Regions from separate parts of the Ruania alba genome, predicted to be linked through region 2. Evidence: predicted binding sites of a transcription regulator. Region 2 holds the regulator's gene; the other holds the start of a gene.
What was found. The regulator HspR, encoded in region 2, represses chaperone genes until heat shock. The targets are predictions, from matches to a motif close to AAGTTGAGTCNNNNNGACTCAACTT.
Positions count from the first base shown of each region.

Region 1 (15,551 bases), 360 kb from region 2:
GGGGCACGGCGCCGTTGCTGGTGGGCCCGACCGGGCGCGCGGCTCAACCGCTGGCGGTGGCCGGCTGGGGCGTGACGGAGTTCAGCGAGCACCACGAGGAGGCGCTGGCCCTGGTGCAGTTCCTGGCCTCGGAAGGGCCGGCCACCGAGTTCGCGCAGGCGAACAGCCTGGTGCCGCCGATCGCGTCCGCCGCGGACGACCCGTTCTACTCCGAGGGCCCGTGGACCAGCTACGTGACCATGACCGAGAACCCGGACACCTACGTCAACGTCACGCAGCCGCGTGACGTGAGCTGGTGGACCGAGTGGATCCAGAAGTCGGACCAGGAGATCCAGAGCGTGCTGCTCGGGGAGATGACACACGAAGAGCTGCTCACCTCCTGGGACGAGTTCTGGACCGAGAAGTACGCCTCGGAGTGACCGGCGTGACCACCACCTCTCAACGGGGCCCCGCCGCAACGGGCGGCGGGGCTCCGGGGAGCCGCCGCCAGGTGCCGTTCCGGGCCCGGCACGCGCTGACGATCCTCGCCTTCCTGGCCCCGGCGATCGTCTTCGTGGGCTGGTTCACCTACTACCCGATGCTCCGCGGCGCGACGATGGCGTTCCACGACTGGAACCTCTGGGACCTGACCTCCACGCCCTTCGTGGGCCTGGACAACTTCCGGACCATCCTGTCTGACCCGGTGTTCCCCACCGTGCTGCGCAACTCCGTGCTGTGGGTGATCGGCTCCCTGGTGCCGCAGTTCCTCATCGGGTTCGGCCTGGCGCTGGCTCTGCGCAAGCGGTTCCGGTTCCGCGGGCTCTACCAGGCGCTGGTGTTCTTCCCGTGGGCCGTCTCGGGGTTCCTCATCGGGATGCTGTTCCGGTGGATGTTCAACGCCGAGTTCGGCGTGGTGAACGACCTGCTCGGCAAGCTGGGTGTGATCGACGCCCCGATCCCGTGGCTCGCCGACCCCACCCTGGCGATGATCGCGGTGATCGTGGCGAACATCTGGTACGGCGTGACGTTCTTCGCGATCATGATCCTGGCCGCGCTGCAGTCCGTGCCGGACGAGATGCTCGAGGCCGCCAGCATCGACGGTGCGGGCAAGGCCCGCACGCTCTTCTCGATCATCATCCCGACGATCGCGATGACCCTGCTGCTCACCGTGCTGCTGCGGATCATCTGGATCTTCAACTTCCCGGACATCATCTATGCGATGACCGGGGGTGGGCCCGCGAATCGCACGCACATCATCACCACCTGGATGATCAACTACACCCAGCAGGGCAACTACGGCCTGGCCAGCGCGATCGGGCTGTGCGTGGTGGGCTTCCTGCTCGTCTTCTGTGCCTTCTATCTACTGGCCATCCGGAAGGCGGACCAGTCATGACGGCGACCCTCACCTCCGCGCCAACGGCCACCGGGTCCGGCGTCGCCAGGCCGGAGCAGCGGCGCGTCACGGTCGGCAGTGTGCTGCGTGTGGCCGGGCTCGGGCTGTGGCTGCTGATCACCCTGTTCCCGCTGTACTGGATCGCCATCACGTCCTTCAAGGCGCCGGGGACGATCAGCCGGTTCCCGTTGGAGTACTGGCCGGGCGAGCCCTCCCTGGACAACTACCGGAGCCTGTTCGAGCAGAGCAACTTCGGGGTGTTCCTGGGGAACTCGGCGATCGTCGCCACCACCGCTGGGGCCACCGCCACGCTGATCGCGCTGCTCAGCGCCTACGTGCTGGCACGGTTCCACTTCCGCTCCAAGGGTGCGGTGCTGATCGCGTTCCTGCTCACCCAGATGATCCCCGCGTTCATCGCACTGGGACCGCTGTACTCGATGATGTCCGATATCGGGCTGGTGGACCGGAAGTTCGGCCTGGTGCTGGTGTACGTGGCGATCAGCATCCCGTTCTCCACGATCATGCTGCGCGGGTTCTTCCAGAATGTTCCGGACGCCCTCGAGGAGGCGGCGATGATCGACGGCTGCTCCCGGCTGGGGGCACTGTTCCGGGTGATCGTTCCGGTGATGACGCCGGGCATCATTGCGGCGTTCATCTTCAACTTCGTGAACTCCTGGAACGAGCTGTTCCTCTCCGTGGTGTTGATGCACTCGGAGTCGAACCGCACCGTGCCGGCGGCGCTGAACGGCTTCATCTCCACGTTCAACATCGACTGGGGGTCGATGTCGGCGGCGGCGGTGCTGACGATCCTGCCGACCATGGTGATGTTCGCGCTGGCGAGCAAGTGGATCGTGCAGGGCCTGACGGCGGGGGCTGTGAAGGGCTGAGGCCTGCCCGGCCAGCACCGACCCCAGCACCGCCGGGGGTGACGTTGACGTCGATGATGTGCCGATAACCGGCGTCAACTTCACCCCCGGTGAGTGGGTGGGCCGGCGCCTCGGCGTCAACTAGCATTGACGGCGAGCCGCAGTCAATGTAGGTTGACGCCATGGTCGATGAGGAGGTGGTCTCGATGAGCGCGCTCGCCCAGGCAGCCGACGACGACGGCGATCTGTACCGAGGTCTGGATGCGCTGGTCCGACTGCGTCAGGAAGCAGATCGGCGTGAGGCCGTGCTGGTGCGCCGGGCCCGTGCACAGGGGCTCACCTGGGCCGAGATCGCCACGTTGCTGGGCGTCTCGAAGCAGGCGGTGCACAAGAAGTACGGCGGTTCCCGGTTCGAGAAGCGCTCGCGCTGACCGGTCAGGCGGGCGAGTGCTCCGAGGACTCGTCCCAGGTGCGCGGGGTCAGGTCCGGGCGCTGGTGCACGTAGTCGCTGTCCAGCAGTGGCGAGGAGATCATCAAGTCGGCCGAGGCCACGTTGCAGGCCATCGGCACGTTCCACACGGCGCCGATCCGCAAAAGCGCCTTCACGTCCGGATCGTGCGGCTGAGCCTCCAACGGGTCCCAGAAGAACACCAGCATGGTGATCTCCCCCTCCGCGATCTTCGCGCCGATCTGCTGATCCCCGCCGACGGGGCCGGAGAGGAACCGATGTACCGGTAGGCCGAGCTCGTACTCGAGCATCGTGCCGGTGGTGCCGGTGGCGTACAGGACATGCTCGGCGAGCGTGTCCCGGTTGTACTCAGCCCATCGCAGCAGGTCGACCTTCATGCTGTCGTGCGCGACGAGAGCGATGTGGCGCCGGGTATGGGGTGTCCTCATGCTGGCCTCCGAGGCTCGGCAGCATCCGCACCATCGGGCGTGGATGAAGCCATTGTCCGCCGCAGGGCTCGGTGTGTCATCCCTGTCGCTGGCGCCGGGGCATCAGGGTGCCGGGTGCGCCACGGGCGAGCGCAGCGCTCCCGCCAGGGCCTCGTGGACTGCCTGTACCGCGGGACGGCTGCGGGAGACAGGGCGTGCCGAGGTGAACAGCTCCCGATGAGGGCTGCCGGGAAGGTCGATCAGTGCGAGCTCGGCGGTATAGCCCGCCCACACCAGGTCGGGCAGGATCCCGACGGCGTGACCGGCCGAGATCAGCCGGATGTGCACGGTGAGGTCGGTCGCCTCGTAGCGAATGTCCGGCTCGATCCCCGCGGCACGGCACTGCTGGATGCCCCAGTCCCGCACGATCGCGCCCGGCGGTTCCATCACCCAGGGTTCGTCGGCCATCTCGCGCAGGGATTGAGCCGTCGTGGCGGCCGCCGCGCACAGGCGCACCGGGTCTGTCCCCAGCGTGACCCGGTCGAGCCCGGGTCGCAGCTGACGCGTCGAGCCCGGATACTCCTCGGCGATCGTCAGGTCGAACCGGCGCGCTTCCAGCTCGAACAAGCCCTCCTCCGGTGGCACCACGGCCACTTCGACCCGGAGATTCGGGCGGGACACCGCCAGCGCGTCGAGAGCCCGCGGCAGGAGAGCTCGCGCTGCGGTCTCCAGGGACGCCACCCGGACCGTCTCGGGCCCCGGCTCGAACGCTTCCAGAGCACCCCGGGTCGCCTCTTCCGCATCCAACATCCGCGCGGCGTGCTCGGCGACCAACCTTCCCTGGGGAGTCAGTCGCACGCGGCGGCCGTCCGGTTCGAGCAGTTGTTCGCCCACCTCGCGCTCCAGTCGGGCGAGCTGGTGCGAGACCGTCGAGATGCTGAAGTTGAGCGTCTCGGCCACGGCGGTGACCGTCCCTCGCAACTGCAACTCACGCAGCAGACGCAGCCGCCCGGAGTCCCACACCGGAAACCTTTCGATAGATACGAACAGATTTGTTCTGAAACTATCACTTTTCATCACAGGTCATGAGCCCCACACTGGGCGATGCTGCGCTCGACCCGTCCGGCCCCGCCGATCGCGTCAGCGCACCGAACGACGTGTGGAGGAGAGCTGGTGGGCGTGACGACGGAACCGACGGTGGCGATCGACGACGCCCTCGCACAGGACGCCATCGCCCAGGTGCGCCGATGGCTGGAGGCCAGCCAGCATCACCCCGTCGATCCTGCCGCGCAGCGCCTCGCCGCCATCCTGCGTGACGAGAACGGTCTCGCGTTCACCCTCGGCTTCGTCGACAGCGTCATCCGCCCGGAGGACACCGCCGTGGCTGCTCGGGCCCTGCGCGAGCTCGTCCCGCTGACGCCCCGCCTGCTCCCGTGGCACCTGCGCACTGCGATCCGCGCCGGTGGTCTCGCCAGCCGGGTGCTCCCCGGGGTGGTCGTCCCGGCTGCGCGGTCGGTGCTGCGCCGCATGGTGCGCCACCTCATCGTCGATGCCACCGACCAGAAGCTCGGCCGTTCCATCGAGACGCTGCGCGATGCCGACCGCGGTATCCGCCTCAACATCAACCTCCTCGGCGAGGCGATCCTCGGTGACGCCGAAGCCAGCCGTCGGGTGGCCGGCACCGCGCGGCTGCTCGCCCGCGACGATGTCGACTACGTCTCCATCAAGGTCTCCTCCACGGTCGCCCCGCACAGCCCGTGGTCGTTCGACGACGCCGTCGCCCACGCGGTCGACTCCCTCAGCCCGCTGTTCCGGCAGGCCAAGGAGTCGGGCGGGAAGTTCATCAACCTCGACATGGAGGAGTACAAGGACCTCGACCTCACCGAGGCCGTGTTCACCACCCTCCTCAACAACGAGGAGTTTCACGACGTCGAAGCCGGCATCGTCCTGCAGGCCTACCTGCCTGACGCCCTTGGCGTGATGATGCGGCTCCAGGAGTGGGCCGCCGAGCGGGTCGCTCGCGGCGGTGCGCCGATCAAGGTGCGCGTGGTCAAGGGTGCCAACCTGCCGATGGAGCACGTGGACGCGGAGAGCCATGGCTGGCCGCTGGCCACCTGGGGCAGCAAGCAGGAATCGGACTCCTCCTACAAGGCCGTGCTCGACTACGCCCTGCACCCGGAGCGCATCCGAGCCGTGCGCATCGGCCTGGCCGGGCACAACCTCTTCGACATCGCCCTCGCCTGGCTGCTCGCCCAGCGCCGCGGCGTCACCGACGGTGTCGAGTTCGAGATGCTGCTCGGGATGGCCACCGCTCAGGCGGCGGCGGTCCGCGAGGACGTGGGCGCTCTGCTGCTCTACACCCCGGTGGTGCACCCGAGCGAGTTCGACGTCGCCATCGCCTATCTGGTCCGCCGCCTCGAAGAGGGCGCCTCGACCGAGAACTTCATGTCGGCCGTGTTCGACCTGAACACCGCTGCCCTGTTCGACCGGGAGAAGCAGCGCTTCCTCGACTCCATCGCCACGATCCCCACCGAGGTCCCTGAGCCCCACCGCAACCAGGACCGCAGCCGGCCGCAACCACCAGCACGGCTGCAGGGTTTCCAGAACACCCCGGACACCGACCCCGCCATCGCGGCGAACCGGGCGTGGGGGGATCGGATCCGCGCTCAGATGGCCGGCAGCACGCTCGGTCTCGACACCGTCGACGCGTCCCAGATCGACACCCTTGCCCAGCTGCAGGAGGTCATCGACGGTGCCGTCGCCGCCAATGGGGCCTGGCGAGACCTCGGGGCGGACCGCCGCGCCGAGATCCTGCACCGCGCCGGCGAGGTGCTGCAGGCCCGCCGTGCCGACCTGCTCGAGGTGATGGGCGCCGAGTGCGGCAAGGTGCTCGCCCAGGGCGACCCTGAGGTCAGCGAGGCCATCGACTTCGCCCACTACTACGCCGAGCGTGGCCGCGAGCTGGACCACGTGGACGGGGCGAGCTTCACCCCTGACCGGCTGACCGTCGTCACGCCCCCATGGAACTTCCCGGTCGCCATTCCCGCCGGCTCCACGCTGGCGGCGCTCGCGGCCGGATCCTCCGTGATCATCAAACCGGCCCCGCAGGCGCGGCGCTCGGGTGCGGTGATGGTGGAGGCGCTGTGGGAAGCGGGCGTCCCGCGCGAGGTGCTGCGCCACGTCCAGCTCTCCGAAGGTGAGCTCGGCACCCAGCTGATCGGCCACGAGTCGGTCGACCGGGTGATCCTCACCGGTGGGTATGAGACTGCGGAGCGGTTCCGCGAGATCCGCTCCGACCTGCCGTTGCTGGCGGAGACGAGCGGCAAGAATGCTCTCATCGTCACCCCGAGCGCCGACTTCGACCTCGCCGCGCGTGACGTCGCCACCTCGGCTTTCGGCCACGCCGGGCAGAAGTGCTCGGCCGCCTCGCTGGTCATCCTCGTGGGATCGGCGGCCACGTCCGACCGGTTCCGCCGCCAGCTCGTCGATGCGGTCACGTCGATGCCGGTGGGGCAGCCCTGGGACGAGCAGACCCAGATCGGCCCGATCATCGGCCCGGCCGAGGGAAAGCTGCTGGACGCGCTCACCACGCTCGAGCCGGGGCAGAGCTGGCTCGTGGAGCCGGAACAGCTCGACGAGGCCGGCACGCTGTGGCGCCCAGGGATCCGTGACGGCGTCCGGCCGGGGTCGCAGTTCCATCTCACCGAGTACTTCGGCCCGGTCCTGGGCATCATGACGGCGGACACGCTCACCGAGGCCATCGAGCTGGTCAACCGCATCGAGTACGGCCTCACCAGCGGCCTGCACTCCCTCGATGAGGCAGAGATCGCCACCTGGATGGCGAGCGTCGAGGCCGGCAACCTCTACGTCAACCGCGGCATCACCGGTGCGATCGTGCAGCGCCAGCCGTTCGGCGGCTGGAAGAAGGCCTCGGTCGGCGCCGGCACGAAGGCAGGAGGACCGAACTACCTCACCGGGTTCGGCACCTGGACCGACGCTCCGGTGTCCGTCTCCGGGGCAACCGACAGCGACGACACTGTCAGCCGCCGCGCTATACACGCTGCCCACGACCTCCCGGGCGCCGATCGTGACTGGCTCGCGGGCGCTCTCGCCACCGACGAGGCGGCCTGGGCCGGCGAGTTCGGCATCGTGCGCGACGCCACCGGGCTCGACAGTGAGCACAACGCCTTCCGCTACCACCCGGACGAGGTCACTGTGCGCTTCGAGGGTGAACGAGACGTGGCGCTGATCCGCGTGGTGGCAGCTGGGGCACGAGCCGGCGCTGCTCTCACGGTCAGCGTCGCCGGTGCGCTGCCGCGTCGGCTCGCTGACTACGTGGCAACCGTCGCCGACCTGCACATCGAGGACGGCGCAGCGTGGGCCGCGCGAGCCCATCGCCTCGCCGAGACAGGCGGGAGGGTCCGCCTGATCGGCGGTTCCGCCGCCGAGCTGGCTGCCCTCACCCAGGGATCGCCAGCCGTGGCGCTGTACACCCACGAGGTCGTCGCCGCGGGTCGGATCGAGCTCCTGACGTTCCTGAAGGAGCAGGCGGTATCCGTCACCGCTCATCGCTTCGGCACCATCCGTCGCTACGACATTCCGGCGGTGACTGCGCGGAGCGCGTAGTCTCACAACAATCGAGAAAGGACGACGATGTCCGATCAGACGTATTTGTACATCGCACTCACCATCTATTTCGCCGGCATGATTGCCATCGGGGTCTTCGCCGCACGCAACACGAAGGACCACGAGGATTACATGCTCGCCGGGCGCAACCTGCCGCCTTGGGCGGCCGCGCTGAGTGCCGGCGCATCGGACATGTCCGGCTGGCTCGTCATGGGTCTGCCGGGCGCCATCTATGTCTCCGGCCTGATCGACGCCTGGATCGCCGTAGGCCTGACCATTGGCGCGTACCTGAACTGGAAGTTCGTCGCACCGCGACTGCGGGCCTACACGGAGGTCTCGAACAACTCGATCACGATCCCGAGCTTCCTGGAGAACCGCCTGAAGGATTCCTCACGTCTGCTGCGCATCGTCTCCAGCGTGATTATCCTGGTGTTCTTCACCCTCTACATCAATTCCGGCATGGTGGCCGGAGGGGTGTTCTTCGAGAGCTCCTTTGGCTCGAACTACCACCTCGGTCTCGCGCTCGTGGCCGTGGTGACGTTGAGCTACACGCTGTTCGGCGGGTTCCTGGGTGCATCGCTGACTGATGTGGCTCAGGGCCTGATGATGATGACGGCGCTGCTCGTCGTTCCGGCCCTCGCCGTGGTCAGCCTCGGAGGATTCGCCGAGATCGGCCCAGCACTCGCCGAGGCCGGTCCCCAGCACCTGGAGATCTTCGGCGGGGCGGCCGTCACCGGTGGCGTCATCATCGGCGTCATCTCCTCGCTCGCCTGGGGTCTCGGATACTTCGGACAGCCTCACATCATCGTGCGGTTCATGGCCCTGCCCAGCCCGCAGGCGGCGACCTCGGCCCGCCGCATCGGGATGACCTGGATGGGGTTGTCGATGATCGGCGCGGTGATCTGCGGTTTGGTGGGTCTGGCCTACTTCGAGCAGACGGGCACCAGTCTGGACAACCCCGAGACCGTGGTGCTCGTCATGGCTCAGCTCTTGCTGCACCCGATCGTGGCCGGTTTCGTGCTCGCCGCGGTGCTCGCCGCCATCATGAGCACGATCTCCAGTCAGCTCGTCGTGTGCTCCTCCGCCCTCGTGGAAGACCTCTACAAGGTGTTCCGCCGGACAGCGCCCTCGCCCAAGCACCTGACGGTGCTGGGCCGCGCCTGCGTCCTGGCCGTGGCCGTCGTGGCGGCGCTGATGGCGATCGTGCCGAACAACACCATCCTCGGACTTGTCTCGTTCGCCTGGGCCGGGTTCGGATCGGCGTTCGGGCCGATCGTGCTGCTCAGCCTGTTCTGGCGCAACCTCACCCACTGGGGTGCCCTCGCCGGGATGGCCACCGGCGCCGTCATCGTCTTCACCTGGGGCTTCCTGGGCACCGGGATCTACGAGCTCCTGCCCGGCTTCCTCGGCTGCCTGATCGTGGCCATCGTGGTGAGCAACGCGACCTACCTGCGCAACCACAACATCGATCGGGAGTTCGCCGAGACTGACGAGCTGCTCACCGTCAAGGTCGCTGACTGACGATCCCGACCACCCGGCAGTCATAGTGCTGCGACGCCGTCATCGAGCCACGGAACCAGGTGACGGCGAGGGTGGTCGGATCGCCTGGCACCACGATCGGACGCAGGTTGTCCGCGCCTGAGTCCTCGGTGATCGGCGTCCACTCCCAGGTGGCTCCGCCGTCGGACGTGCGCCCGTGGAAGATCTCGTGGTGTGCCAGCTCGGCCCCGTCGCGCGGGTCGATGGGTGCGGACAGGTAGAGCGAGTCCAGGTCGTAGGGGTCGATCGAGGCCAGGCCGGTGTAGTCCTCCTCGTGCGGGAGCAGGTTCGCCCCCGCCTTGGCGAGCGGGAAGACCTGCCAGGCTGCGCCGTCGTGCCGGGCATAGACGAACCGGTGGTCGGAGAAGTTGCTGTTCTCCGGTTCGTCGTTCGCCCGTGCGGTGAGCACCGCCGCGATCTGACCGGACTGGCTGTCTTTCCCCTGGCGAATATCGGTGGTCCAGGCGTGCGTGAGCGGGGAGTCGGTCAGCACGGTGCCCGTGGCCAGCACGGTGGTCAGCTCCACCTGCGACGGCGCCTCCGGATCCAGGACTGAGCTGTCCACGACGGTGCCCTCACTGCGGTGCAGGGATCCACCGCGGATATAGCCGTGGTAGATCGAGTTGTCGTAGTTGCGAGGGTGATGATCGGTGGTGATGAGGTCGATGCGATCGGTCCCGTTGGAGGCGTATCGGGTGTAGCCGTTGACGTAGCCGATCTTCGGGCGAGTGAACAGCTTGCCGCCGTAGCGGAAGGTCTCGCCGTGGTCGTCGGAGATCAGGATGGAGGGGTCGTCGTTGATCGCCCGGACGAAGGCATACAGGCGGTCCTCGTCGGCCAGGTAGTGCAGGTTCGAGTAGGTGGCGCCGCGTCCGCCGGTCAGCTCGGTCCAGTCGAAGGTGTGCTCGGGACCCCACTGTGTGGCGTCGTGCGGACGGGTGGAGATGCGCCAGCGCTGCTGGTCGTCGGTCTTGTGCTTGGTGTACATCGCCAGGTATCGACCGTCCGGGCGGATCCACAGGGCAGGGTCGTTGTGGTCGTCGACCTCGAGCTGCTCGTGCAGCACGACGATCTCGGTGCTGCCGGAGGCAAGATCGGTCACGGCGAGCTCGATGTTGCCCGATCGCTCGTCGCCGCCCGGCCCCTCAGCGGCCGCCACCGAGCCGATCATCAGCGTGTTCGTTGCGGGGTCGATGAGGGCGCGCTCGTCCTGGAACCAGCACCAGGCGCCATTGTCGTTGAAGGTGTGGATGTCGTGGGTGGGCGTCGTCGCAACCATGGTCGTCGATTCTGCCAAAGATCGGAGCGGGTGGATAACGCTTCCCACGGGGTGGTCACCAGCCTCCTCGTTCGCCTTGAGCGAAGGTGACTCAACTTTGGAACAGGGGGGACGCCGTCGGCGTTGAGACAGGCATACCGGGACGCGCCAGCAGGCGCGGAACCGGCTGCCAACCGACCACGATCACTGGAGGAAGCGATGACTCTCATGTTCGACCCCTTCCGCGACTTCGACCGCCGCAGCAACGCCCGCGGGCCGCGCTGGATGCCGATGGACCTGTACCGCTCGGGCGACGAGTTCGTCGTCGACGTGGACCTGCCGGGCGTGGCCCCGGACTCGATCGACCTGGACGTGGACGGCAACGTCCTCACCGTGCAGGCCGAGCGCGTCGTGGCCCAGCCCGAGGGTGGTCGATGGCTGGCGCAGGAGCGTCCGTCCGGTTCCTATCGCCGTCAGCTCACCCTCGGCGACGGCCTGAGTACTGACGAGATCAGCGCCAGCTACGCCCATGGCGTGCTGACCCTGCGGATCCCGGTGGCCGAGCGGGCCAAGCCGCGCAAGATCGCCGTGCAGGCGGCGGAGGAAACGCCGCAGGTGGAGTCGGGTCAGACCGACGCGGCCTGACGCACGACGACGCCCGGGTGAGGAGTTCCTTGCCCGGGCGTCGTGCTGTGCTCGGTCAGTGGATCGCGGTGACCTGGTAGCCGGCCGCGTCGACGGCATCGCGCAGGGACTGCTCGTTCACGGGTGCGTCCGAGATGACAGTGACCGGAGACGCCTCACCCTCGTGCAGCTCGACGCTGACGTCCTTGACCCCCTCGACCGCGCGTACCTGTTCGGTGACCTGCGCGACGCAGTGACCGCACGTCATCCCGGTGACCTCGATCGTGGTGGTCAGTGTGTCCATGAGAATCTCTCCGTCCGGTCAGGAGCGCACGAGGCGCGCGATCGCGGCGCTGGCCTCGGCCACCTTCTCCGCTCCCTCTTCGGGGGAGCGGCGGGCAGCATCGACCACGCAGTGCGCGAGGTGGTCCTCCATCAGGCCCACGCCAACGGCCTGCAGCGCTTTGGTGACGGCGGAGATCTGGGTGAGTACGTCGATGCAGTACGTGTCGTTCTCCACCATCCGTGCGATCCCGCGGACCTGGCCCTCGACTCGACGGAGCCGCTTCAGGTAGGCATCCTTCTCCGGGACGTACCCGTGCGGCGCCTCGCCGACTTCGATCACCTGTTCCGTCATGACCTGCTCCTTCGGTGCCGCCGCGGCCCGGCGCGCTCGTCGTGTTCCTCAGTCCTATAGTACCCCCGGAGGGTATAGATCGGTAGATGTTCCGGAACGGCCTGTGCAGGATCTGTGCAGGTGTGACAACGGAACGATCACGATCGGTGAGGCAACGATATCGATACGGACACAGCGCGGGGTTGGGCCGATCGGCTCCCATAGCGTTGCTGTCATGACTTCCCCCGGATTCCGTGCGCGCGCTGCTCGGCTACGTCGTCGCGTGGCCGCGTTGGCAGTTGCGAGCCTGGCGCTCACCGGGGCCGTGGTGCTGGTCCCGGAGCCGGCGCAGGCCTGCGCCTGTGGCGCTGCTCTGGCATCCGACGAGCATGACCTGGCCGTGAACCGTGAGGTTGCGGTGGTCGCGTGGGACGGCAGCACCGAGGAGATCCTGCTCCAGCTGGACATGCTGACCGAGGCCGACGACGCGGCTCTCCTGATTCCCACCCCCGCCCCGGCCGACGTGCAGCTCGCCGACCCCGCGGTGTTCGACAGTCTCGAGGAGATGATCGAGCCCCGTACTGAGGTCCGGTACTCGTGGTGGCCCGAGAGCAGCGGCGGTGCCGGCAGCGCAACGGACGGGGCCACCGGATCCGGCCCGGTGGAGGTGATGTCCACCGTCAATCTCGGCCCGCTCGAGGTGAGTGTGCTCTCGGCCAGCGACGCTGACGGCCTCGCCGACTGGCTCGACGAGCACGACTATGTGATGGGGGACGCGGTGGCGGAGGCCCTGCTGCCGTACGTGGCCGAGGGCTGGCACTACGTGGCCGTCCGGTTGACGTCGGAGGCTGAGAGTCTCTCCGGCGCCATCGAACCGCTGCACCTGACGTTCGACTCCTCCACGATGCTGTACCCGATGCGCATCTCGGCGGCGGCCACCGCCGACCAGTTCGTGCGCACCTATGTGATCGCCGAGCAGCAGGTGCAGCGCACCGACCCGAGCTGGGACTCCATCACCGGGGAACTGAGTTTTGCCGGCCCGCTCGACCCGGGTGAGGTCTCCGATCCCACCCTCGCGGCGCTCGCCGGCGACGGTGCCTATCTCACCGTCTTCGACCAGTGGTTCTACAACCCGGGTAGTGAGATCGTCTCTGACTTCACCTTTGGTCCTGCTGCCGGTGCCGCGGACTACCAGCCGGTGCGCTACGAGACCCGGATGCGGGAGATCCTCGGGCTGCCGGCCGGGCCGGTGCTCGTGGCGATCGGGGGGATTGCCGCCTTCGGCGCGCTCGCCCTCGCCTCGGCGATTACTCGACGGCGGCGGGAGGGTGCTGAGAAGCCTGCCCCCGCGAGGTTGAGAACGTCGCACCGTAGAGAATCGACGGGCCTGAGCGCACTGCTGCCAGATGGGGCAGTGCGTGCGTCAGACCCGTCGATACTGCCGGGCTTCAGCCCGGATCGAGACCGAACAGGTCGATCGCGTTCGCCGACATCACCAGGCGTTCCTCGTCGGCGCTCAGCCGTGCCGCCCGCATCGCGCCGAAGGCGAGGGCCGGGTCGATCAGGGTGGCGTCGGTGCCGAACAGCATTCGCCGCGGGTCGATCCGGTCCAGGACCCACCGCACGCGTCCGGCGTCGGGCCGCGAGTAGCACGGTTCGAGCCAGAGCCGGTCGGTGCGTGCAACAGCCTCCGGGGCCAACCGCCAGGCCGGACCGCCCATGTGCCCGGCGATCGCTCGTGCCCCCGGCACGGAGGCAACCGTGTCGGCGAGGTCGAGGATCTCGGTTCCCCAGGTGTGCACCAGGGCGGGTAGGCCGGCGTCGGCGCACAGGCGCAGGGCGTCGGCCATCGCCGGTGACCCTGCCGGAGTGGCCGAGTAGTGGGTGTGGATCTTGGCGCCGACGAACAGTTCGCGCAGATCGTCGAGCTGCCGCTCGGCGGCGCCGAGATCGCGCGGGTCGATCACGAACAGCCCCCGCAGCCGTGGTTCGTCACTGATGGCCTGGGCCAGAGCCGCGTTCCCGGCCACTGGATCGTAGGTGACCGCCTCGACCGAGGAGACCAGCTGGACGTCGATACCGTAGGTGTCCATCACCCGCAGGTTCTCCGCCGCGGTGCCCTCGCACGGGAAGAAGAACCACGGTCCGAGATGGCCGTGCACGTCCACGATCACGACGACCTCCCGGCCAGCCGGCGCAGGTTCCCGCCTACGACCAACTCACGCTCCTCGGGTGTGAGCGGACTGGCCTCGAGCTGGTCCAGGACCGCGTACTCCTCGAACCAGCCCGCCCGGGTCCCCAGCAGCAGCCGCTCCGGCCCGGCATGCTCGAGGAGCAACTCCCAGGCTCCCGGACTGCCGAGCAGCCGCGTGCTCAGGTGAAACCCCGGTTCGTCCCGGGCCAGCAAGATGAACTCCCCGAGGTCGTAGAAGTGCTGGTCCAGGAACACCACCGAGGCACCGAGGCCCAGCATGGCCGCACCGACATCGACGGTGGAGCCCTCCACCAGCAGCGTCATCCCCAGCTCCGTGGCACGTCGCACGAGAATCCGCAGCCGCGGCGCCGTCCCAGCAATCTGCTGCCTGCCCGGCGCGAGCCGCAACAGACGCACCCCCTGATCGGCGGCCCGATCCATCTCCTGCTCGGCCCCCAGCGGGTCACGCAGATCGATCCCGTACACCGGCCACCAGCCATACCGCTGGGCGGCAACCGCCGCCTCGTCGTTACCGGTGCGCACGTCGAACTGCAACGCACGCAGTGAGGCGACCGCTCCGCCGTCAATGGGCGCCTGGGTGAGACGGTCGGCCAGCTGGTCCGGCGACTGCCGCATGCCCGAGATGATTTCCCGCCCGATCAACAGATCACAATCGGCGATCACCGCGCCACCTCCTGGTGCACCCGAGTGATCGCGGTGGCGATGTCGCCGATATCGGCATCCGAGAAGTTCTCGTTCCACGGGATGACGACCAGCCGGCGCTCGATGAGTTCCTCGGCGGCCGGGCACAACCCGTCGGCGTAGTCGCCGACCCCGCGCGTGGGGAAGCCACTGCCGCCGTAGGCCGCCGAGTCGCGCACCGCCGGCTCGGCATACAACGGGCGCGCGAGATAGCCCGCCAGGCTGGGCACGCCCTCAGCAGTCAGGGCTGCGGCATACCGCCGCAAGCCCGCGGCGTCGAGGCCCTCCAGCAGCAGCGGGAGGTACCAGTAGACGTGGTCGCCGGTATCGGTGGGCAGGGCCGGGCCGGGGGAGCCGGCGAGCAGTTCCGCCAGGTGCGCCGCGCCCTCCCGACGGCGGTGCACCACCTCCGGGAGCTTGCGCAGCTGGGCGCGGGCTACTGCGGCCACCAACTCGGTCATCCGGTAGTTCAGTGCGAAGGAGAGGTAGGTGCGTTCACCGGTGTCGCGTGGCCAGCCCTTGTCGGCGAACAGACGCATCGCCCGGGCGAGTGCCGGGTCGTCGGTGGTGACCAGTCCGCCGTCACCGGCCGTGATGTGTTTGTACTGCTGCAGGCTGAAGCAGCCGATATGACCAACACTGCCCACGAGCTGGTCGCCTACCGGTGCCAGGTAGGCCTGGGCGCAGTCCTCGATCAGCAGCACCCCCGCGTCGTCGGCGATCCGGCGCAGCTCGTGCACGGGTGCCGGCTTGCCGAACAGGTGCACCGCGATGATCGCCCGGGTGCGTGGGGTGATCGCGCGTTGCACCGCCGCCGGGTCCAGGCAGCCGGTGGCCGGGTCCACGTCCGCGAACACGGGCACGGCATTCTGGGCGAT
Region 1 is NZ_FNTX01000002.1:538,311-553,861, reverse strand. Features, by position in the region: gene BLU77_RS13025 (ABC transporter substrate-binding protein) at 1-419, shown strand, start outside; gene BLU77_RS13020 (carbohydrate ABC transporter permease) at 425-1,372, shown strand; gene BLU77_RS13015 (carbohydrate ABC transporter permease) at 1,369-2,259, shown strand; gene BLU77_RS13010 (helix-turn-helix domain-containing protein) at 2,421-2,669, shown strand; gene BLU77_RS13005 (methylglyoxal synthase) at 2,674-3,135, opposite strand; gene BLU77_RS13000 (LysR family transcriptional regulator) at 3,238-4,137, opposite strand; gene BLU77_RS12995 (bifunctional proline dehydrogenase/L-glutamate gamma-semialdehyde dehydrogenase) at 4,219-7,740, shown strand; gene putP (sodium/proline symporter PutP) at 7,768-9,261, shown strand; gene BLU77_RS12985 (BNR-4 repeat-containing protein) at 9,245-10,558, opposite strand; gene BLU77_RS12980 (Hsp20/alpha crystallin family protein) at 10,757-11,182, shown strand; gene BLU77_RS12975 (heavy-metal-associated domain-containing protein) at 11,238-11,465, opposite strand; gene BLU77_RS12970 (metal-sensitive transcriptional regulator) at 11,484-11,798, opposite strand; partial or broken gene BLU77_RS23235 (DUF2330 domain-containing protein) at 11,797-12,882, shown strand; gene BLU77_RS12960 (amidohydrolase family protein) at 13,226-13,951, opposite strand; gene BLU77_RS12955 (amidohydrolase family protein) at 13,948-14,607, opposite strand; gene BLU77_RS12950 (DegT/DnrJ/EryC1/StrS family aminotransferase) at 14,652-15,551, opposite strand, start outside.
Region 1: the regulator HspR is predicted to act here: its motif matches at 10,632-10,656, upstream of BLU77_RS12980 (Hsp20/alpha crystallin family protein).

Region 2 (15,551 bases):
GGGCCTGGCTGCCGATGGAGGCCGCGAAGAAGTACTGCACCGGCCAGATGAGGATCATCATGGTCAGTGTCGCGACGGCCGCGACCACGAGCCAGGTCGATGCCACCTCGTTCAAGGTTGCCCATGCCTCGCGGATCGAGGTCAGGATCATCGCGGGCTGGCCCCCCGTGGCTCGCGCAACGGCCGGTGCAGCGGCGAGGGTCAGGCCCAGCGTCACCGCTGCTCCGACCAGCGACACCAGCCAGGCCCAGAGGATCTTCGCCCAGTAGACGGTGGCGCCCCGGACCGGCAGCGTGTGCGTGAGGTAGCCGGAACGGCCGTAGCTGGAACGCCAGTACTCGACCGCGAGGGCAAGCTGGAGAACGGGCACCAGGGTGAACACCACGACGACGCAGAGCAGGACTCCGACGGCGGCCAGGACCGGCCAGCCCGTGGCTGCCAGCAGCGCGCCGGCTATTGCGAGCAGGATCGCGACACCAATGATGAGGGTGAGCAGATCCCGGGTTCGCAGGAACTCGTGCTTGAGGAGCGTGCTCATGAGCCGTACACCTTTCGGAAGATCTGGTCGAGGCTGGCCTGGTGCTCGGCCCGCAGATCGTCAACCTGACCGGTGAGCAGCACTGTGCCGTGGCGCATCATCACGACCGAGTCGAGCGCGGTCTCGAGGTCATGGATCAGGTGGGTCGCGATCAGGAGCAGCGAATCCTCGTTGAGGTTGCGCAGGATGCCGTCGAGAATGCCCTGCCGTGCAGCCGGATCGACGCCGGAGATCGGCTCGTCGAGGAGGTAGACCTGAGCCTCGCGCGCCATGGCGAGGGTGATCTGCACCTTCTCGCGCATGCCCTTGGACATCTCCTTGAGGCGCATCGTCTCGGGGAGTCCGAAGAAGGCGAGGAGTTCGCTGGCTTTCGCACGGTCGAAATCGGCGAAGAAGTCCTCAAACAGGTCGAGGCAGTAGCTCACCCGGGCGCGATCGGGGAGTGAGCTGCGGTCCGGCAGGTAGCTCGTGATCGCCTTGGACTCCGGCCCTGGTGAGTGGCCCGCCACGCGGATCTCGCCGGAGTAGTCGGCATAGACCCCGGCCAGGGTCTTCAGCAGTGTCGACTTCCCGCACCCGTTCTCACCGAGCAGGCCGACGATCTGGCCGGCCGGCAGGTCGAGATCGAGTCCGTCCAGGGCGGCCCGCCGTCCATAGTGGACGGTTAGACCACGGATCCTGAGGAGCGCATGGTCGGGGCTCATCTCGTGCTCACGCTCCAGCGCGGTCGGTGTGGTGGTCATCGCTCTGCCATCTCTCTTTGATCAGTCGTAGTGCCTGGGTGGGAACCATCCCGAGGCCCTGTGCCCGGCGCACGAAGTCGTCGGCCGCTTCCTGAGCGAGCTCGGCACGGAGGGCGTCGATCCGGGCCTCGTCGGAGGTGACGAATCGGCCAGATGTTCGTTCCGAGCGGCACAGGCCCTGTCGTTCCAGCTCGGCCAGGGCGCGCTGCACGGTGTTCGGGTTCACGCTGAGATCGGCGGCCAGCTCCCGGACGCCGGAGATCCGGGACCCTGGTGGCCAGGTCCAGGTGACGATCCGGCGGGAGAACTCGGCCACGAGCTGGCCCCAGATGGGGGAGGTGGGGTCGAACTCCATGGCCGCCCTTCTGTCTCGCTGTATTAAGTGCTCAGTACAGTGACACGGAGGTCCGACGCTGTCAAGTGAGCGTATTCAACCGAACGGTTGACAAGAGGTTGGTCGAGTCCTACGCTCGTCGTATTCAACCAATCAGTTGAGGAGGTGAGTCTCATGGCGGATCAGCTGTCCCGCGTGTTCCAGGCCCTGGCCGACGAGACGCGACGAGACCTGGTCGCCCGGCTTGCGTCGGGCGATGCCACGGTCGGCGACCTGGCGGAGCCATACGAGATGAGCCTGCAGGCGGTGTCCAAGCACGTGCGCGTGCTCGAGGACGCCGGACTGGTGAGCCGCCGTCGCGACGCACAGCGGCGGCCGGTTCACCTGGAAGCCGAGGTGCTCAGCCTGATGACGACGTGGATCGAGCGCTATCGGCGCGAGGCGGAGGAACGCTTCCAACGCCTGGACGCAGTACTGGCCGAGATGGCCGACGAAGAGAAACCGACAGCCGCGACCCGGAACAGGGTCACGACCAACGAAGGAGCAGCATCATGAGCAAGGAAGCAACGATCGAGGCCGACCCGAACATCCCCGTGGTGACCATCACCCGCGAGTTCGACGCCCCGCCTGAGCGGGTCTATCGCGCCTGGGCCGAGCCTGACCTGGTCAAGCGGTGGATGGGGCCGCGCTCGGTCGAGATGGACATCGCCACCTGGGACTGCCAGACCGGCGGCAGCTACCGCTACAACGCCATCCAGGACGGTGAGGTGGTGGCGCACTTCTTCGGCTGCTTCCACGACGCCATCCCCGGGGAGAAGCTCGTCCAGACCTTTGGGTTCGAGGAGATGCGGGACGCCGTCGCCCTGGAGATCATGACCTTCGAGCCGCTCGAGGGTGGCCGGTGCCGGATCGTGTCCAAGTCGATCGTCGAGTCGATGGAAGCCCAGCAGGGCATGCTCGCCAGCGGCATGGAGGTGGGCATCAACGAGGGTTACGAGAAGCTCGACGAGCTGCTCGCCGAGGGTGCGGCATGACTCCAGCCGAGGAGCACCGCCGGATCGCCGGGGTGTTCTCCGACCGGGTGCGTGGCACCCGCGACTGGGACGCCCCGGCCCCGGTGGAGGGCTGGACCGCCCGCGACGTGGTGCGACACCTCGGCACCTGGTTCCCCGGCTTCCTGCGTGGCGGCGCCGGGATCGAGCTGCCGGCCGGCGATGTGGATGTCGATCCCGTGGCTGCGTGGCAGGTGCACGCCGATGGCGTGCAGGCGCTCCTCGAGGACCCGGCGACGGCGGAGCGCACCTTCTCCAATCCCCACACCGGGGACCTTCCGCTCGCCCAGGCGATCGACCAGTTCTACACGGCCGACGTGTTCATGCATACCTGGGACCTGGCCCGCGCGACCGGACAGGACGAGAGGCTGGATCCCGAGAAGTGCCGGGTGATGCTCGAGGGTATGGAGCCGATGGAGGAGCTGATCCGCTCCAGCGGCCAGTACGGGCCACGTGTGGACGTGCCCCAGGGGGCGGATGCGCAGACCCAGCTGCTCGGGTTCATCGGACGGGATCCGCTGGGCTGACGTTATTTCGGGGACCCAACCCCGTGAGAGCAGTGCTGCACAATGGCCGGGTGCGCGACGTCGAGGTGAACCAGGTGCTGGACGCGTTGACCGCGGCCGGCGTGCCGCACTGGGTCGCCGGCGGTTGGGGCGTCGATGCTCTGGCAGGGCGCCAGACCCGCGATCACCGCGACCTGGACCTCGCCGTCGATGCCGAGCAACTCGAGGCGTGCATGGCCGCGCTGGCTGACCTCGGCTACCAGGTCGAGACGGACTGGCTGCCGCTCCGCGTGGAGGTCGCCGCGCCGGGGAGTCGATGGGTGGACGTGCATCCGGTCGCCTTCGACGCCGCCGGGCACGGCCTCCAGGGTGAGGCCGACAGCATTCATTTCGACTACCCGCCAGAGGTCTTCGTGACCGGGTGTATCGCCGGCCGCGACGTGCCGTGCCTGTCGGTCGCGCAGCAGCGCCGCTTCCACACCGGTTACCAGCACCGCCCGCAGGACGTCCACGACCTCGCGCTGCTCGATGAACTCACCGACGGCACCGCCACGCACAGCCCTCCGTCGGGTTGACCCCGCGAGAAGCGCTGGGGCGCCCCTCGCGCGTGCCGCTCGGCCGTGTCACGATCCACCTGTGACGCGCATCAGCATCAGTGTCCAGGCCGAGCCGCGGGACCTGGAGTCCTGGCTCACCCTCGCACGCCGGCTGGAGTCGGCCGGATTCACGGCGTTGCTGATGGGTGACCACCCGGGTGCCGGGCCATCACCCTGGCCCGCGCTCGGTGCGGCGGCCGCCGTCACCTCGACCCTGCGGCTCGGTACCTGCGTGCTGCAGACAGGGGTCCGCGACCCGCTGCAGGTGGCCACCGATGCTGCAACTCTTGACGCGCTGGCGCCGGGCCGGGTGATTCTCGGCCTGGGTGCCGGGCACACCTTCGGTGAGTGGGAGGTGAGCGGCCGACGGCGTCCCTCACCTGCCGATCGCATCGGTCGCCTTGCCGAGTTCGTGGATGCCGTGGAGCGGCTGCTCGGCGGCGAGCGTGTCTCGTCTCAGGGCCGGTATCTCACGCTCGAGGGCGCTGCCCTCGAGGGGCTACCTGATGCCGGCAGGGTGAGTATCGCCGTCGGGGTGGGCATTCGGACCTGCTCCGGCTGGCTGCTCGAACTGCCGACGTGGTCGGCCTGAGCGGCCTCGGCCGGACCCTCCCGGATGGGCATCGGCATGACGTGCGCTGGAGTGCCGAACGGCTCGCCCGGCAGCTGGCGATCATCCGGGCGGAGCAGGACCATGCCGGGACAGTGCCGGAGGTCGAGGCACTGGTGCAGGTGGTTACGGAGACTGATGATCGCCGGGCGGTGCTCGCCGAGCTCGTCGACCGACTGCCTGGTTCGTCAGTGGACGACCTTGCCCAGGCTCCGTTCCTCCTGATCGGCACCCTCGACGAGATGGCCGCACAGCTCCATCGGCAGGCTCGGGATCTGGGTATCACCCGCTACGTCGTGCGCGAGCCGGCGACGGCGACGATGGAGCGGGTGATGGCGGTGCTCGGCCGCTAGCCCATCTCGTGGAGCAGTGGGACAACCCTCTCGATCATGTGATGGCCCTCGGCCTCGAACCCTCGGTCGCCGACCTGGTACGCCCAGGCCGCCGTGCCGATCGCCTCCCGCACCCGGCACCGGAGCCACGACTCGGGCTCCCGCGGGTCCGTGCCATAGCCTGAGAAGAAGGCGTGCTCGAGCGCCGGGTCCCAGCTGAAGTTCCGGGCAGCCAGCCGCGCGAGATCGGTGGAGGCCGGGCGCCATGCGGCGCGACCGAAGTCGATCACGCGGACCTCGGTGCCATCGATCAGCCAGTTGCGCGGCTGCCAGTCCCCGTGCGTCGGTACGAGGGTTGCCGATGGTGTCGGCCAGGTGGCGATCGCTAGGCGGAGAACTGCCTCATGGGCCGGATCGACCCGGTGTGGTCGGTCCAGCCAGGCCAGGCTCTTGGCATTCTCCCGCCGCTCCCAGTCGTGGTCGATCAGTTCGGCCTGGCCGTGGAAAGCGGTCAGTAGCTCTCCGGCCAGACGGTAGACCTCGGGATCGTCCTCATCGGGAGTCTCGAGAACGAGGCGGCCAGTGAGGTAGGTGGTGACGAGGAGCTTCGCCTCACTGTCGCCGTGCAGGAGGCGGGATGCGTGACCTGTTGCCGTCCATGGCGTCGTCCACTGCCGGTGGGCTCGGATCTCTCGCTCGATGTGATGATCCGACGGTCCACCTGCCTTGATGACCACCTGCGTGCCGTCCGCTGTGGAAGCGTGGAGCACGGTGGTCTCGACCAGCTCCCAACTGAGGTCCGCGAGGATCGTGAGCCCGGGAAGCCAGGCTGCCAGCAGGGCGCGTTGCGCGGAAGTGAGCCGGGCCAGGGGGTGGTCGCGCATCGATTGACGGTATCCGAGCAGGGCCCTGTCCACAGGCGAGGGCGTGCCTGTCGCCACAGTGCAACAGGTTGTGGCTGAATGAGCCCATGCCAGCGACCGCATATCTGACCGGACTCGGCCGGTACCTGCCCGGCGAACCGGTCTCCAACGACCAGGTCGCCAGCCGACTCGGCGGCGTCGACAGGCGCACCGAGCGGATCCGCACGCGCATCCAGAGCGCCAACGGCATCCGGCAGCGGTACTACGCGATGGACACCGAGGGGCGCACTACCGAGCTGAACGAGGAGCTCGCCGTCCACGCGATCGAGGACGCACTCAGCGATCGCGGTATCGCCGCCACCGACCTGGGCATGCTCGCCTGCGCCACCACCCAGGGTGACCTGCTCGTCCCCGGCTTCGCCTCGATGGTGCACGGCCGCCTCGGCGGCGGCCCGATGCAGGTACTCACCGCCGCCGGTGTGTGTGCCTCCAGCATCGCCGCACTCGACGCAGCCGTGAGCAAGGTGAGGCTCGGGGAACACCCACGGGCCGCCGTCGTGGGCTCGGAGCTGGCCAGCCGCTGGTTGCACCAGCGGCGATTCGACGGCGTCACCGACCATCTGGACGCACACTTCCTCCGGTGGATGCTCTCCGACGGCGCAGGTGCTGCGATCGTGGAGTTCCAGCCTCGTCCGGACCGGCCCTCGCTCCGGGTGGACTGGGTGCGCCAGGTCTCGCTCGCGCACGAGCACGAGGTGTGCATGCGTGCCGGCCTCGACGGGCCTTCCGCGGTCGCGGGGAGTACGTGGCAGGACTATGCCGACGTGGCCACGGCGGAGAAGGCGGGGCTGCTGCAGATCCGGCAGGAGACGAAGGTGCTCGATGAGCTCGCGGCGGCTGGGCTGGCACAGTTCGAGGAATTGGTGGATCGCGGCTTGGTGGATCTGACAAAGCTCGACCACGTGATCTGCCACTACAGCACCAATGCCTTCCGGGACGTCGTCTTCGATGCCCTCAGCAGACGGGTCCCCGGACTGGACACGAACCGCTGGTTCTCCAACCTCGAGACCTGCGGCAACACTGGCGCTGCCAGCATCTTCATCGCCCTGGAGGAGGCCTGGCGTACCGGGAGGTTCTCCGCGGGAGAGACGATCCTGCTCGCAGTCCCCGAGTCCGGCCGGTTCTCGTTCGGATTTGCCCACCTGACCGTCGTTGAACCCCGAAGGAGCAACCGATGACCACCGCCGAGACCGTGGAGGGCTATCGCCCGCCGGAGCCGGAGCAGATCAGTCTCCTGGCTCGCCTGGCCGACGTCTGGACCGAGTTCGAGACCCGGTTGGCTGAGGTGCCGATCCTGCGGGCGCTCGCCGATGGCGAGGTGACCGTGGCGGATTACCAGCGTCTGCTGCACAACCTGCGCCAGCAGGTGGTGGACGGTTCGCTGTGGATCGCGCGGGCTGCCTCGAACTTCGACATGGACCACTTCGAGCTGCGTTCGGCTGCGATCTCCCACGCGTTGGAGGAGCACCGCGACCACCTGCTGCTGGAACGGGACTACGTGGCCGTGGGTGGGTCGCTTGAGGCGCTGCGGGCCGGGCGGAAGAACATCGGCTCGCAGGCGCTCTCGGGCTACATGTTCCATCAGGCGAGCCAGCCGAACCCGGTCGGGTGCCTCGGCGCGATGTTCATCATCGAAGGGCTCGGGGCGCAGAAGGCGGCGGCGTGGGCGCAGCAGTTCCAGGATGTGCTGGGCCTGGCGGACAATCAGGTCCACTTCATGACCTATCACCAGGAGGCCGACGCGGAGCACACCGGAAAGCTCGACGCCATCCTCACCTCCGGGGCGATCGACGATGAGGCTGCCGACGCGATCGTCTCCTGTGCCCGGGTGGTCGCCCGGCTGTACGCCATGCAACTCACCGAGCTGGACGAGATCTGACCATGCCACCAGAGTTCGTGAAGTCCGACCCCAGCATGTGGGAGGCGATCTACGCCGACCCCTCCATCCCGCTCGAGAAGCCGCTGGTGCGGATGATCATCAAAGACCAGCGGCGCGTCTCCCGGCGCTGGCTCTACCCGGTCGCCCGGATCGTCTCGCGGCTGCTGGTGGCCGTGCTCTCGACCGTGAAGCGCCTGTTCCCCGGGCGTTGGATGTCGCTGCGCACAATGGACGCGCTATGCCTGTGGTTCCTGCGCCGGTTCGTCGCCCCCGATGCCGTGGAACTGTTGATCCGGCACTTCGTGGTGGAGACCAACCTGGTGAACTTCATCATCCGCAACACTCCGGCCGATATCGAACCGGTCACGCTGCGCCCGACGACGCTGGCCGGCCTGGGTGAGAACGCGGTGGTCGAGCACGACATCAACGTCTACGACGTGCTCATCGCGCTGGAGGGCGTGGACGTCGAAGCACCGGACCGTCTGGACTTCTCCCAGCTCGACGTGCCGGAGCTGGACCCGGAGCGCCGGCACCCGCGGCTGATGCGCCTCGACATCCAGACGGCCCTGTGCCTGATGAATATCCCGTTCTGCATCGCGCTCAGCCTGGAGGAGTTCCGGCGCGCGATCCACTCGCTGCGCTTCGACGACTCCTTCCTAGAGATCCTCGCCGTACTCACCAAGGACGAGACGTATCGGCACTGGAAGATGGGCGGGCTGAGCCTGTGGATGGACACGAACGTGGACGTGCCGCAACTGGTCTACCGGCACGCGCTGGTGTGCGAGTACGCGCACGCGCACTTGGTTTCGACCGCCGACGGTGAGTCCTGACCTGGCCACCATCGGGCGAGGACGGACATGGTGCGGCCGTGTCCTGCATAGACACAGCGTCTGACAGCGTGGGGGTTCGCGGCACTGCATCACTGTCGCTAGTCCTCGCAGAGCGAACGCCCTGCCCTGGTGGGGTCGCGTCGTCGCGGATCGGCGATCTTGCAACGCGTACGCGCCCCTTGCGAACGAGTGGAGCCGGTCACGGAATAGATGCCTACTCCCCATAGTTGAGCCGTACAGACTCAAGTTTGGCCGACTCGATTTGATCTTCGGATCGGACCGTCCCACACTTGAGTGCGGAAGACTCAACTAGTCGCTTCCGGCGCACGCCGGAGCGGAAGGAGCAGCAGACACATGGCACGAGCCGTTGGTATTGACCTCGGCACCACGAACTCCGTGGTGACGGTTCTCGAAGGTGGCGAGCCCACCGTCATCGCCAACGCTGAGGGCGCCCGCACGACGCCGTCGGTGGTGGCCTTCTCCAAGACCGGTGAGGTTCTCGTGGGTGAGGTCGCCAAGCGGCAGGCCGTCACCAACGTGGATCGCACCATCACCTCCGTCAAGCGCCACATGGGCACCGACTGGAAGACGGAGATCGACGACAAGACCTATGGTGCGCAGGAGATCTCCGCCCGCGTGCTCGGCAAACTGAAGAAGGACGCCGAGTCCTACCTCGGTGAGTCCGTCACTGACGCTGTCATCACCGTGCCCGCCTACTTCAACGACGCCGAGCGTCAGGCCACCAAGGACGCCGGTCAGGTGGCCGGGCTGAACGTCTCGCGCATCATCAACGAGCCGACCGCCGCCGCTCTCGCCTACGGCCTGGAGAAGGGCAAGGAGGACGAGCTCATCCTGGTCTTCGACCTCGGTGGCGGTACCTTCGACGTCTCCCTGCTCGAGGTGGGCAAGGACGAGGACGACTTCTCCACGATCCAGGTGCGCGCCACCAACGGTGACAACCGCCTCGGTGGTGACGACTGGGACCAGCGCATCGTGGACTGGCTGGTCAAGCAGGTGCAGAACAGCAGCGGTGTGGACCTGTCCAAGGACAAGATCGCCCTGCAGCGTCTGCGTGAGGCTGCCGAGCAGGCCAAGAAGGAACTGTCCTCGGCCACCTCCACCAACATCTCGCTGCAGTACCTGTCGATGAGCGAGAACGGCCCGATCCATCTCGACGAGCGCCTCACCCGCGCCCAGTTCGAGCAGATGACCTCGGACCTGCTGGACCGCACCAAGACCCCGTTCCACAACGTGATCAAGGACGCCGGGATCTCCATCTCCGAGATCGACCACGTCGTGCTCGTGGGTGGCTCCACCCGGATGCCCGCCGTGACCGAGGTCGTCAAGGAGCTCACCGGCGGCAAGGAGCCCAACAAGGGCGTCAACCCGGACGAGGTCGTCGCCGTCGGCGCCGCGCTGCAGGCCGGCGTGCTCCAGGGTGAGCGCACCGACGTGCTGCTGATCGACGTCACCCCGCTCTCCCTCGGCATCGAGACCAAGGGCGGCGTGATGACCAAGCTGATCGAGCGCAACACCGCGATCCCGACCAAGCGCAGCGAGGTGTTCTCCACCGCAGAGGACAACCAGCCCAGCGTGCTGATCCAGGTGTTCCAGGGTGAGCGTGAGTTCGCGCGGGACAACAAGCCGCTCGGCACCTTCGAGCTCACCGGTATCGCCCCGGCCCCCCGGGGGATGCCGCAGGTCGAGGTCACCTTCGACATCGACGCCAACGGCATCGTGCACGTCAACGCCAAGGACCGGGGTACCGGCCAGGAGCAGTCGATGACGATCACCGGCGGATCCGCCCTCGACAAGGACGAGATCGACCGGATGATCAAGGAGGCCGAGGCGCACGCCGCTGAGGACGCCCAGCGCCGCGAGGAGGCCGACACCCGCAACTCGGCGGAGCAGTTCGCCTACTCGACCGAGAAGCTGCTGAACGACAACTCCGAGAAGTTGCCCGAGGACGTCTCCTCCGAGGTGCGCGCCGATGTGGACGCCCTCAAGGCCGCGCTGGAGGGCGAGGACCTGGAGGCCATCAAGGCCGCCCAGACCAAGCTCAGCGAGTCCAGCCAGAAGGTCGGCCAGGCGCTCTACGCCCAGCAGGAGGCGCCTGCTGAGGGCGCGTCTGAGGGTGCAGCGGACACCGGCGCCGAGGGTGACTCGGCCGCGGACGACGAGGACATCGTGGACGCCGAGATCGTGGACGAGGATGAGAAGAAGTGAGCGATTCCGGATCTGACGAGCAGCCGGTCATCCGCGACAAGCGGCGGCTGAACCCGCAGACCGGTGAGCTCCGTACGCCGGAGGAGGTGGCCGCCGCTGAGGAGGCGGCCACCGCCGCCGCCGAGCGTGCCGGCTCCGCGAGCACGTTGCCTGGTCAGGAGTCCGACGGCGGAGCCGCAGAGATCCCCGACGTCGCCCCCGCCGGGGCTGCTGAGGGGGCCGACGGTACTCAGGACCCGCTGGCCGAGGCCCAGGCCCAGGCCGGCGACCTGCAGGACCAGCTCGCCCGCGCCAAGGCGGACCTGTACAACCTCGACCAGCGCTTCAACCAGTTCGTGAAGCGCTCCCGGGCAGAGGCTCAGGCCGAGAAGGGCCGAGGCGTGGAGTCCGTGGTCGAGGCACTCGTCCCGGTGCTCGACGACATCGACGCCGCCCGTGCGCACGGCGGGCTCGAGGGCCCGCTGGCTGCCGTGGCGGAGAAGCTCGAGTCCACGCTGACCACCCGCTTCGAGGTGGAGCGATACGGCGCCGCAGGTGAGGAGTTCGACCCGAACGTGCACGAGGCGCTCATGCACTCGGCGAGCGAGGAGGTCGAGTCCGAGACGGTCTCCCAGGTACTCCAGCCCGGCTACCGGGTGGGCGAGCGTGTGGTGCGTCCGGCCCGCGTGGCGGTGACCGGCCCGCAGTGATGCACGCAACTGCTTCGCTGGGCGGGACCAGCGCGGAGACACGAGGCAAGATGATCGAAGGAGGTGTGGCGCGATGACCGGGCAGGACTGGTTGGAGAAGGATTTCTACGCGACGCTGGGCGTGCCCAAGGACGCCGACGCCGCCGCGATCAAGAAGGCCTACCGCAAGCTGGCCCGCACCTGGCACCCGGACCAGAATCCGGGCGATGCCAAGGCGGAGCAGAAGTTCAAGGAGATCGGCGAGGCCTACGGGGTGCTCTCCGATCCTGAGCAGCGCAAGCAGTACGACGGGCTGCGTGCCATGGCCGGAGGCGGACCCCGGTTCGCCTCCGGTCCGGGTGGCGCCGCTGGTGCCGGTGGGTTCGAGGACCTGTTCGGTGGCATGTTCGGTGGCGCGCCCGGTCAGGCCGGCCCCGGGGGTGCGCGCGTGCGGTACAGCACCGGCGGTGCGCCCGGCGGGATGCCCGGGGGCGGGTTCGAGGACCTGCTCGGCGGGCTGTTCGGCGGCGCTGGGCCGGGCGGACCGGCTGGATTCTCCCGGAACGCCCCCGCCAAGGGGGGCGACATCACGACCTCCGCTTCCTTGCCGTTCCGGTCCGCCGTCGAGGGGGCCACCGTCTCGCTCACCCTGGACGGCTCACGCACCATGACCGTACGAATCCCGGCCGGAGTGCGGGACGGGCAGAAGATCAGGCTCTCCGGGAAGGGGCAGCCGAGCCCCAGTGGCGGCCCGGCCGGTGACCTGATCGTCACGGTGAACGTGGAGCCGCACCCGGTCTTCGCCATGAATGGCAAGAATCTCACCATGACCGTGCCGGTGACCTTCCCGGAGGCGGTGTACGGGGCCACGATCGCGGTACCGACCCTGTCCGGAGACGAGGTGCGCCTCAAAGTTCCGCCAGGGACCCAGTCCGGGACGCGCCTACGAGCCAAGGGTCGTGGCGTGGACACGAAGTCCGGCACCGGCGACCTGATCGTCACCATCGAGGTGGCGGTGCCGCGCAACCTGAGCAAGGCCGCAAGTGAGGCGCTCGCTGCATTTGCCGAGGCCAGTGACGGCACCGATCCTCGCGCCCATCTGGCTGCGTCAGCGAAGGCGTGAGCGCAGATGGCGGCCTATGACGCACCGATCTTCCTGATCTCGATGGCCGCCGAGCGCGCCGGGATGCACCCGCAGACGCTGCGCCAGTACGACCGGCTCGGCCTGGTGGTGCCCCGCCGCGCTCGCGGCCAGGGCCGGCGCTACTCCGAGCGAGACGTTGATGTGCTGCGCGAGGTGCAGCGACTCTCCCAGGAAGAGGGCATCAACCTCGCCGGCATCAAACGGATCCTTGAGCTCGCCTCCGAGAACGAGCGGCTCGAGGTGGAGATTGCCCGCCTGCGCGAGCGCGCGGGCCTCTCCCGCCGGGTGTTCACCGCCGATGCCGCAGGAGATGTCGTGGCGGTGCCCCTGGGCACCCGTCTGCGGCGCGCGGAGCAGTCGAGCGCGCTCGTGGTCTGGCGGCCGCACCGCTGATCCGCGTTGCTCCTCGCTCCCGCGTGGCGAGGTCGCTAGGGTCGGGGCAGCGCCTGTTGGGGCGTGTTGTCTCCTGGAGGTCACTGTGTCCTATTCCCCGCCGCCACCCGGTGGCCCGAACGACCAGAACCAGAACCCGCAGCCGCCCCAGCCCGCAGGGCCGCCGCCGGGTTCCGTGCCGCCGCCGGGCACGCCCTCGTTCGGTGGGGAGTCGGGTCAACAGCCACCGCCGCCGGGCACGCCGTCGTTCGGTGGGGCGTCTGGTCAGCAACCGCCGCCGCCGGGTACCCCCTCCTACGGTGGTGCCTCGGGTCAACAGCCTGGACCACCACCGCAGGCCCCGCCACCTGCCTACGGTCAGCAACCGGGCGGCCCACCCCCTCCGGGAGGGTATGGCCAGCAGCCCGGCTACCCGCAGGCAGGGCCCGGCCAGTACCCACAGCAGCGCGAGGGGAACGGCTTCTTCAGCGCCTTCTTCGACTTCACGTTCTCCCGGTACGTCACGCTGACGTTCGCGAAGGTCATCTTCATCATCGCCCTGATCATCGCGATCCTCTGGTGGCTCGGCCTGATCCTCAGTGGTTTCGGGATGGCCAGCATGGGGTCGGCCATGTCCGCTTACGGCGGCGGTGGAGGCGGCACCGTCATCTTCGGCGTTCTGGCGATCCTGTTCGGATGGATCCCGCCGGCGCTCTTCCTGGTGGCCGTGCGGGTGGGCCTGGAGTTCACCGTTGCCACCATCAAGACCGCGCAGAACACGTCGGTACTCGCCGACCGCGACTGAACATCGCTCGACCGGTAGGTCGGGTGATCATTGCTGGCCGTGCCCGGTCCGCCATGTCAGCCTGTCCCGCCGCCATCTCCGGCGAGCGCAACCCTGTGCGGCTTTCCAGCGAGCATCCGCCGCACAGGGTTGCGCTCGCCTGGGGCAGGGTGGGTTTGCGAGGGGGCAGGTGGCGCTCGCGAGGGTCAGAAGGTCCAGGGGGAGCCGTAGGTGTGCACCAGCTCGGCGATCTGGTCCCGGTCGAGCACCACGCGGTCGGGCAGGTGTCGGGTGGCCACGTCCAGCTGGGCGGCGTCTTCCAGCTCCAGGGTCCGCTCGACGGCGGTCCGCACGTCTTCTCCGGCCACCAGTGATCCGTGGTTGCCCAGCAGGGCAGCGCGGAACGGCAGGTCCAGGGCGGCCACGTGCTCAGCCTGGGCCGGGTTCCCTGGTGCGGCATAGGGCACCAGGGGAACCTGCCCGAGCCGCATCACCGGGTACGGGGTGAGCGGGGCGAGTGCGTTTGTCGCAGAATCCGGCGGCAGGCAGGCCAGAGCCACGCAGGCGGGGGAGTGCAGGTGCACCACGCAGGTGGTGGATGCCTCGCGCCGGTACATCGCCAGGTGCAGCGGCACCTCCTTGGACGGTCGCGGCCCGCCGACGTGCTCGCCCCACGTGTCGGCGTCCAGGGAGATGCGGGACATCTTCTCGGGGTCGAGCCTGCCGAGGCGCACCCCGCTCGGGCTGATCCACATCTCGGCGCCGATGCGCACGCTCGCGTTGCCGGAGGATCCCGGGCTCAAACCGGCCTCCGTGAGTTCGATCCCGGCGGAGGCAAGCTCGCGGGCCGGCGTTGTCCCGAGGTTCATCACAGCGCCTCCCAGGCATCGACGAAGAGAGTGGGTGTGCCGAAGTTGCCCGACTTGAGCACCAGGTTCAGATCAGTGCCGTCGCGATCGACCCCGTGCGCCCATGCCAACCCGGGGCCGAGCGGCGCGCCGAGGGTGAGTGCGGGCACGCCGAGTGCGGTCGCCACGGCACCGGAGGTCTCTCCGCCGGCGAGCACAAGCTGGCGTGCGCCGTCAGCGGTGAAAGCTACGGCACAGCGCGCCAGGGCCTCCTCCACCAGCGCCGCGGCGCCTGGATCGTCCTCGACGTCGGTCAGGTCCCCGACCGCGTACACGAGCACCGGCCGGTCGGGCTCGGACTGCCAGCACTCCCTCGCCCAGGCACGCAGCCACTCCACCTCGCCGGTCAGGTCCGCACGCAGGGCGTCCAGGTTCAGGCGCTGGTGCGGCAGGTGCGCCCGAGCCTCGGCCACCTGTCCACGGGTGGCCGCTGAGGCGCTGCCGGCCAGCACGGCACGACGCCCTGGCACCGCGGGGATGGCCGTGGGCTGCTCCGCCCGCCGTGCCAGACCCGCGGCCAGGCCGGACCCGCCGGAGACGAGTGAGTCCTCTTCGGTGGCGGCGGCGATCGTTGTGAGGTCTTCCTCGGTGAGTGCATCGACCACGGCGTACCGGACGTCGTCGGCGCCCAGGCGGTCCAGCTCGGACCGCACCGCGCCCGCACCGGCCTGCACGGTGGCCCAGGGCACCAGACCCACAGGGCGGGCGGTCTGCGGCTCGAGCAGGGTGGGCAGGTGCGACCTGGTCATCGGGGTGAGTGGGTGGTGCCGCATCGGGCTGTGCTCGAGCAGCTGCTCGCCCACGAACAGGTGCCCCTGATAGACGGTGCGGCCAGCCGCGGGGAACGCCGGCACCACCACGACGGCGCCCCTCGCCTGACCGGTGGAGTCGCCCTCGCCGAGGGCGTCCAGGACCGGGCCGATGTTCCCGGTCGGGGTGGAGTCGAAGGTGGAGCAGTACTTGCTGTAGAGCTGGGCGGCGCCGAGGCCCCGCAGGATCGTGGCAGCGCGGCGGGTCACGTCGACGGCCTCGGCGACCGGGGCGGTGCGGATCTTCAGTGCGATGACCACTGCGTCGTGATCGGCGAGGCCGTCCAGGTCGGTCGC
Region 2 is NZ_FNTX01000002.1:173,371-188,921, reverse strand. Features, by position in the region: gene BLU77_RS11395 (hypothetical protein) at 1-538, opposite strand, end outside; gene BLU77_RS11390 (ABC transporter ATP-binding protein) at 535-1,281, opposite strand; gene BLU77_RS11385 (GntR family transcriptional regulator) at 1,250-1,636, opposite strand; gene BLU77_RS11380 (ArsR/SmtB family transcription factor) at 1,790-2,170, shown strand; gene BLU77_RS22100 (SRPBCC family protein) at 2,167-2,649, shown strand; gene BLU77_RS22095 (TIGR03086 family metal-binding protein) at 2,646-3,194, shown strand; gene BLU77_RS11370 (nucleotidyltransferase domain-containing protein) at 3,245-3,748, shown strand; gene BLU77_RS11365 (LLM class flavin-dependent oxidoreductase) at 3,810-4,361, shown strand; gene BLU77_RS11360 (hypothetical protein) at 4,349-4,732, shown strand; gene BLU77_RS11355 (aminoglycoside phosphotransferase family protein) at 4,729-5,595, opposite strand; gene BLU77_RS11350 (3-oxoacyl-[acyl-carrier-protein] synthase III C-terminal domain-containing protein) at 5,682-6,812, shown strand; gene BLU77_RS11345 (iron-containing redox enzyme family protein) at 6,809-7,513, shown strand; gene BLU77_RS11340 (DUF6999 family protein) at 7,516-8,343, shown strand; gene dnaK (molecular chaperone DnaK) at 8,698-10,569, shown strand; gene BLU77_RS11330 (nucleotide exchange factor GrpE) at 10,566-11,258, shown strand; gene BLU77_RS11325 (DnaJ C-terminal domain-containing protein) at 11,332-12,360, shown strand; gene BLU77_RS11320 (heat shock protein transcriptional repressor HspR) at 12,367-12,774, shown strand; gene BLU77_RS11315 (DUF4282 domain-containing protein) at 12,860-13,558, shown strand; gene BLU77_RS11310 (class II aldolase/adducin family protein) at 13,744-14,406, opposite strand; gene otnK (3-oxo-tetronate kinase) at 14,406-15,551, opposite strand, start outside.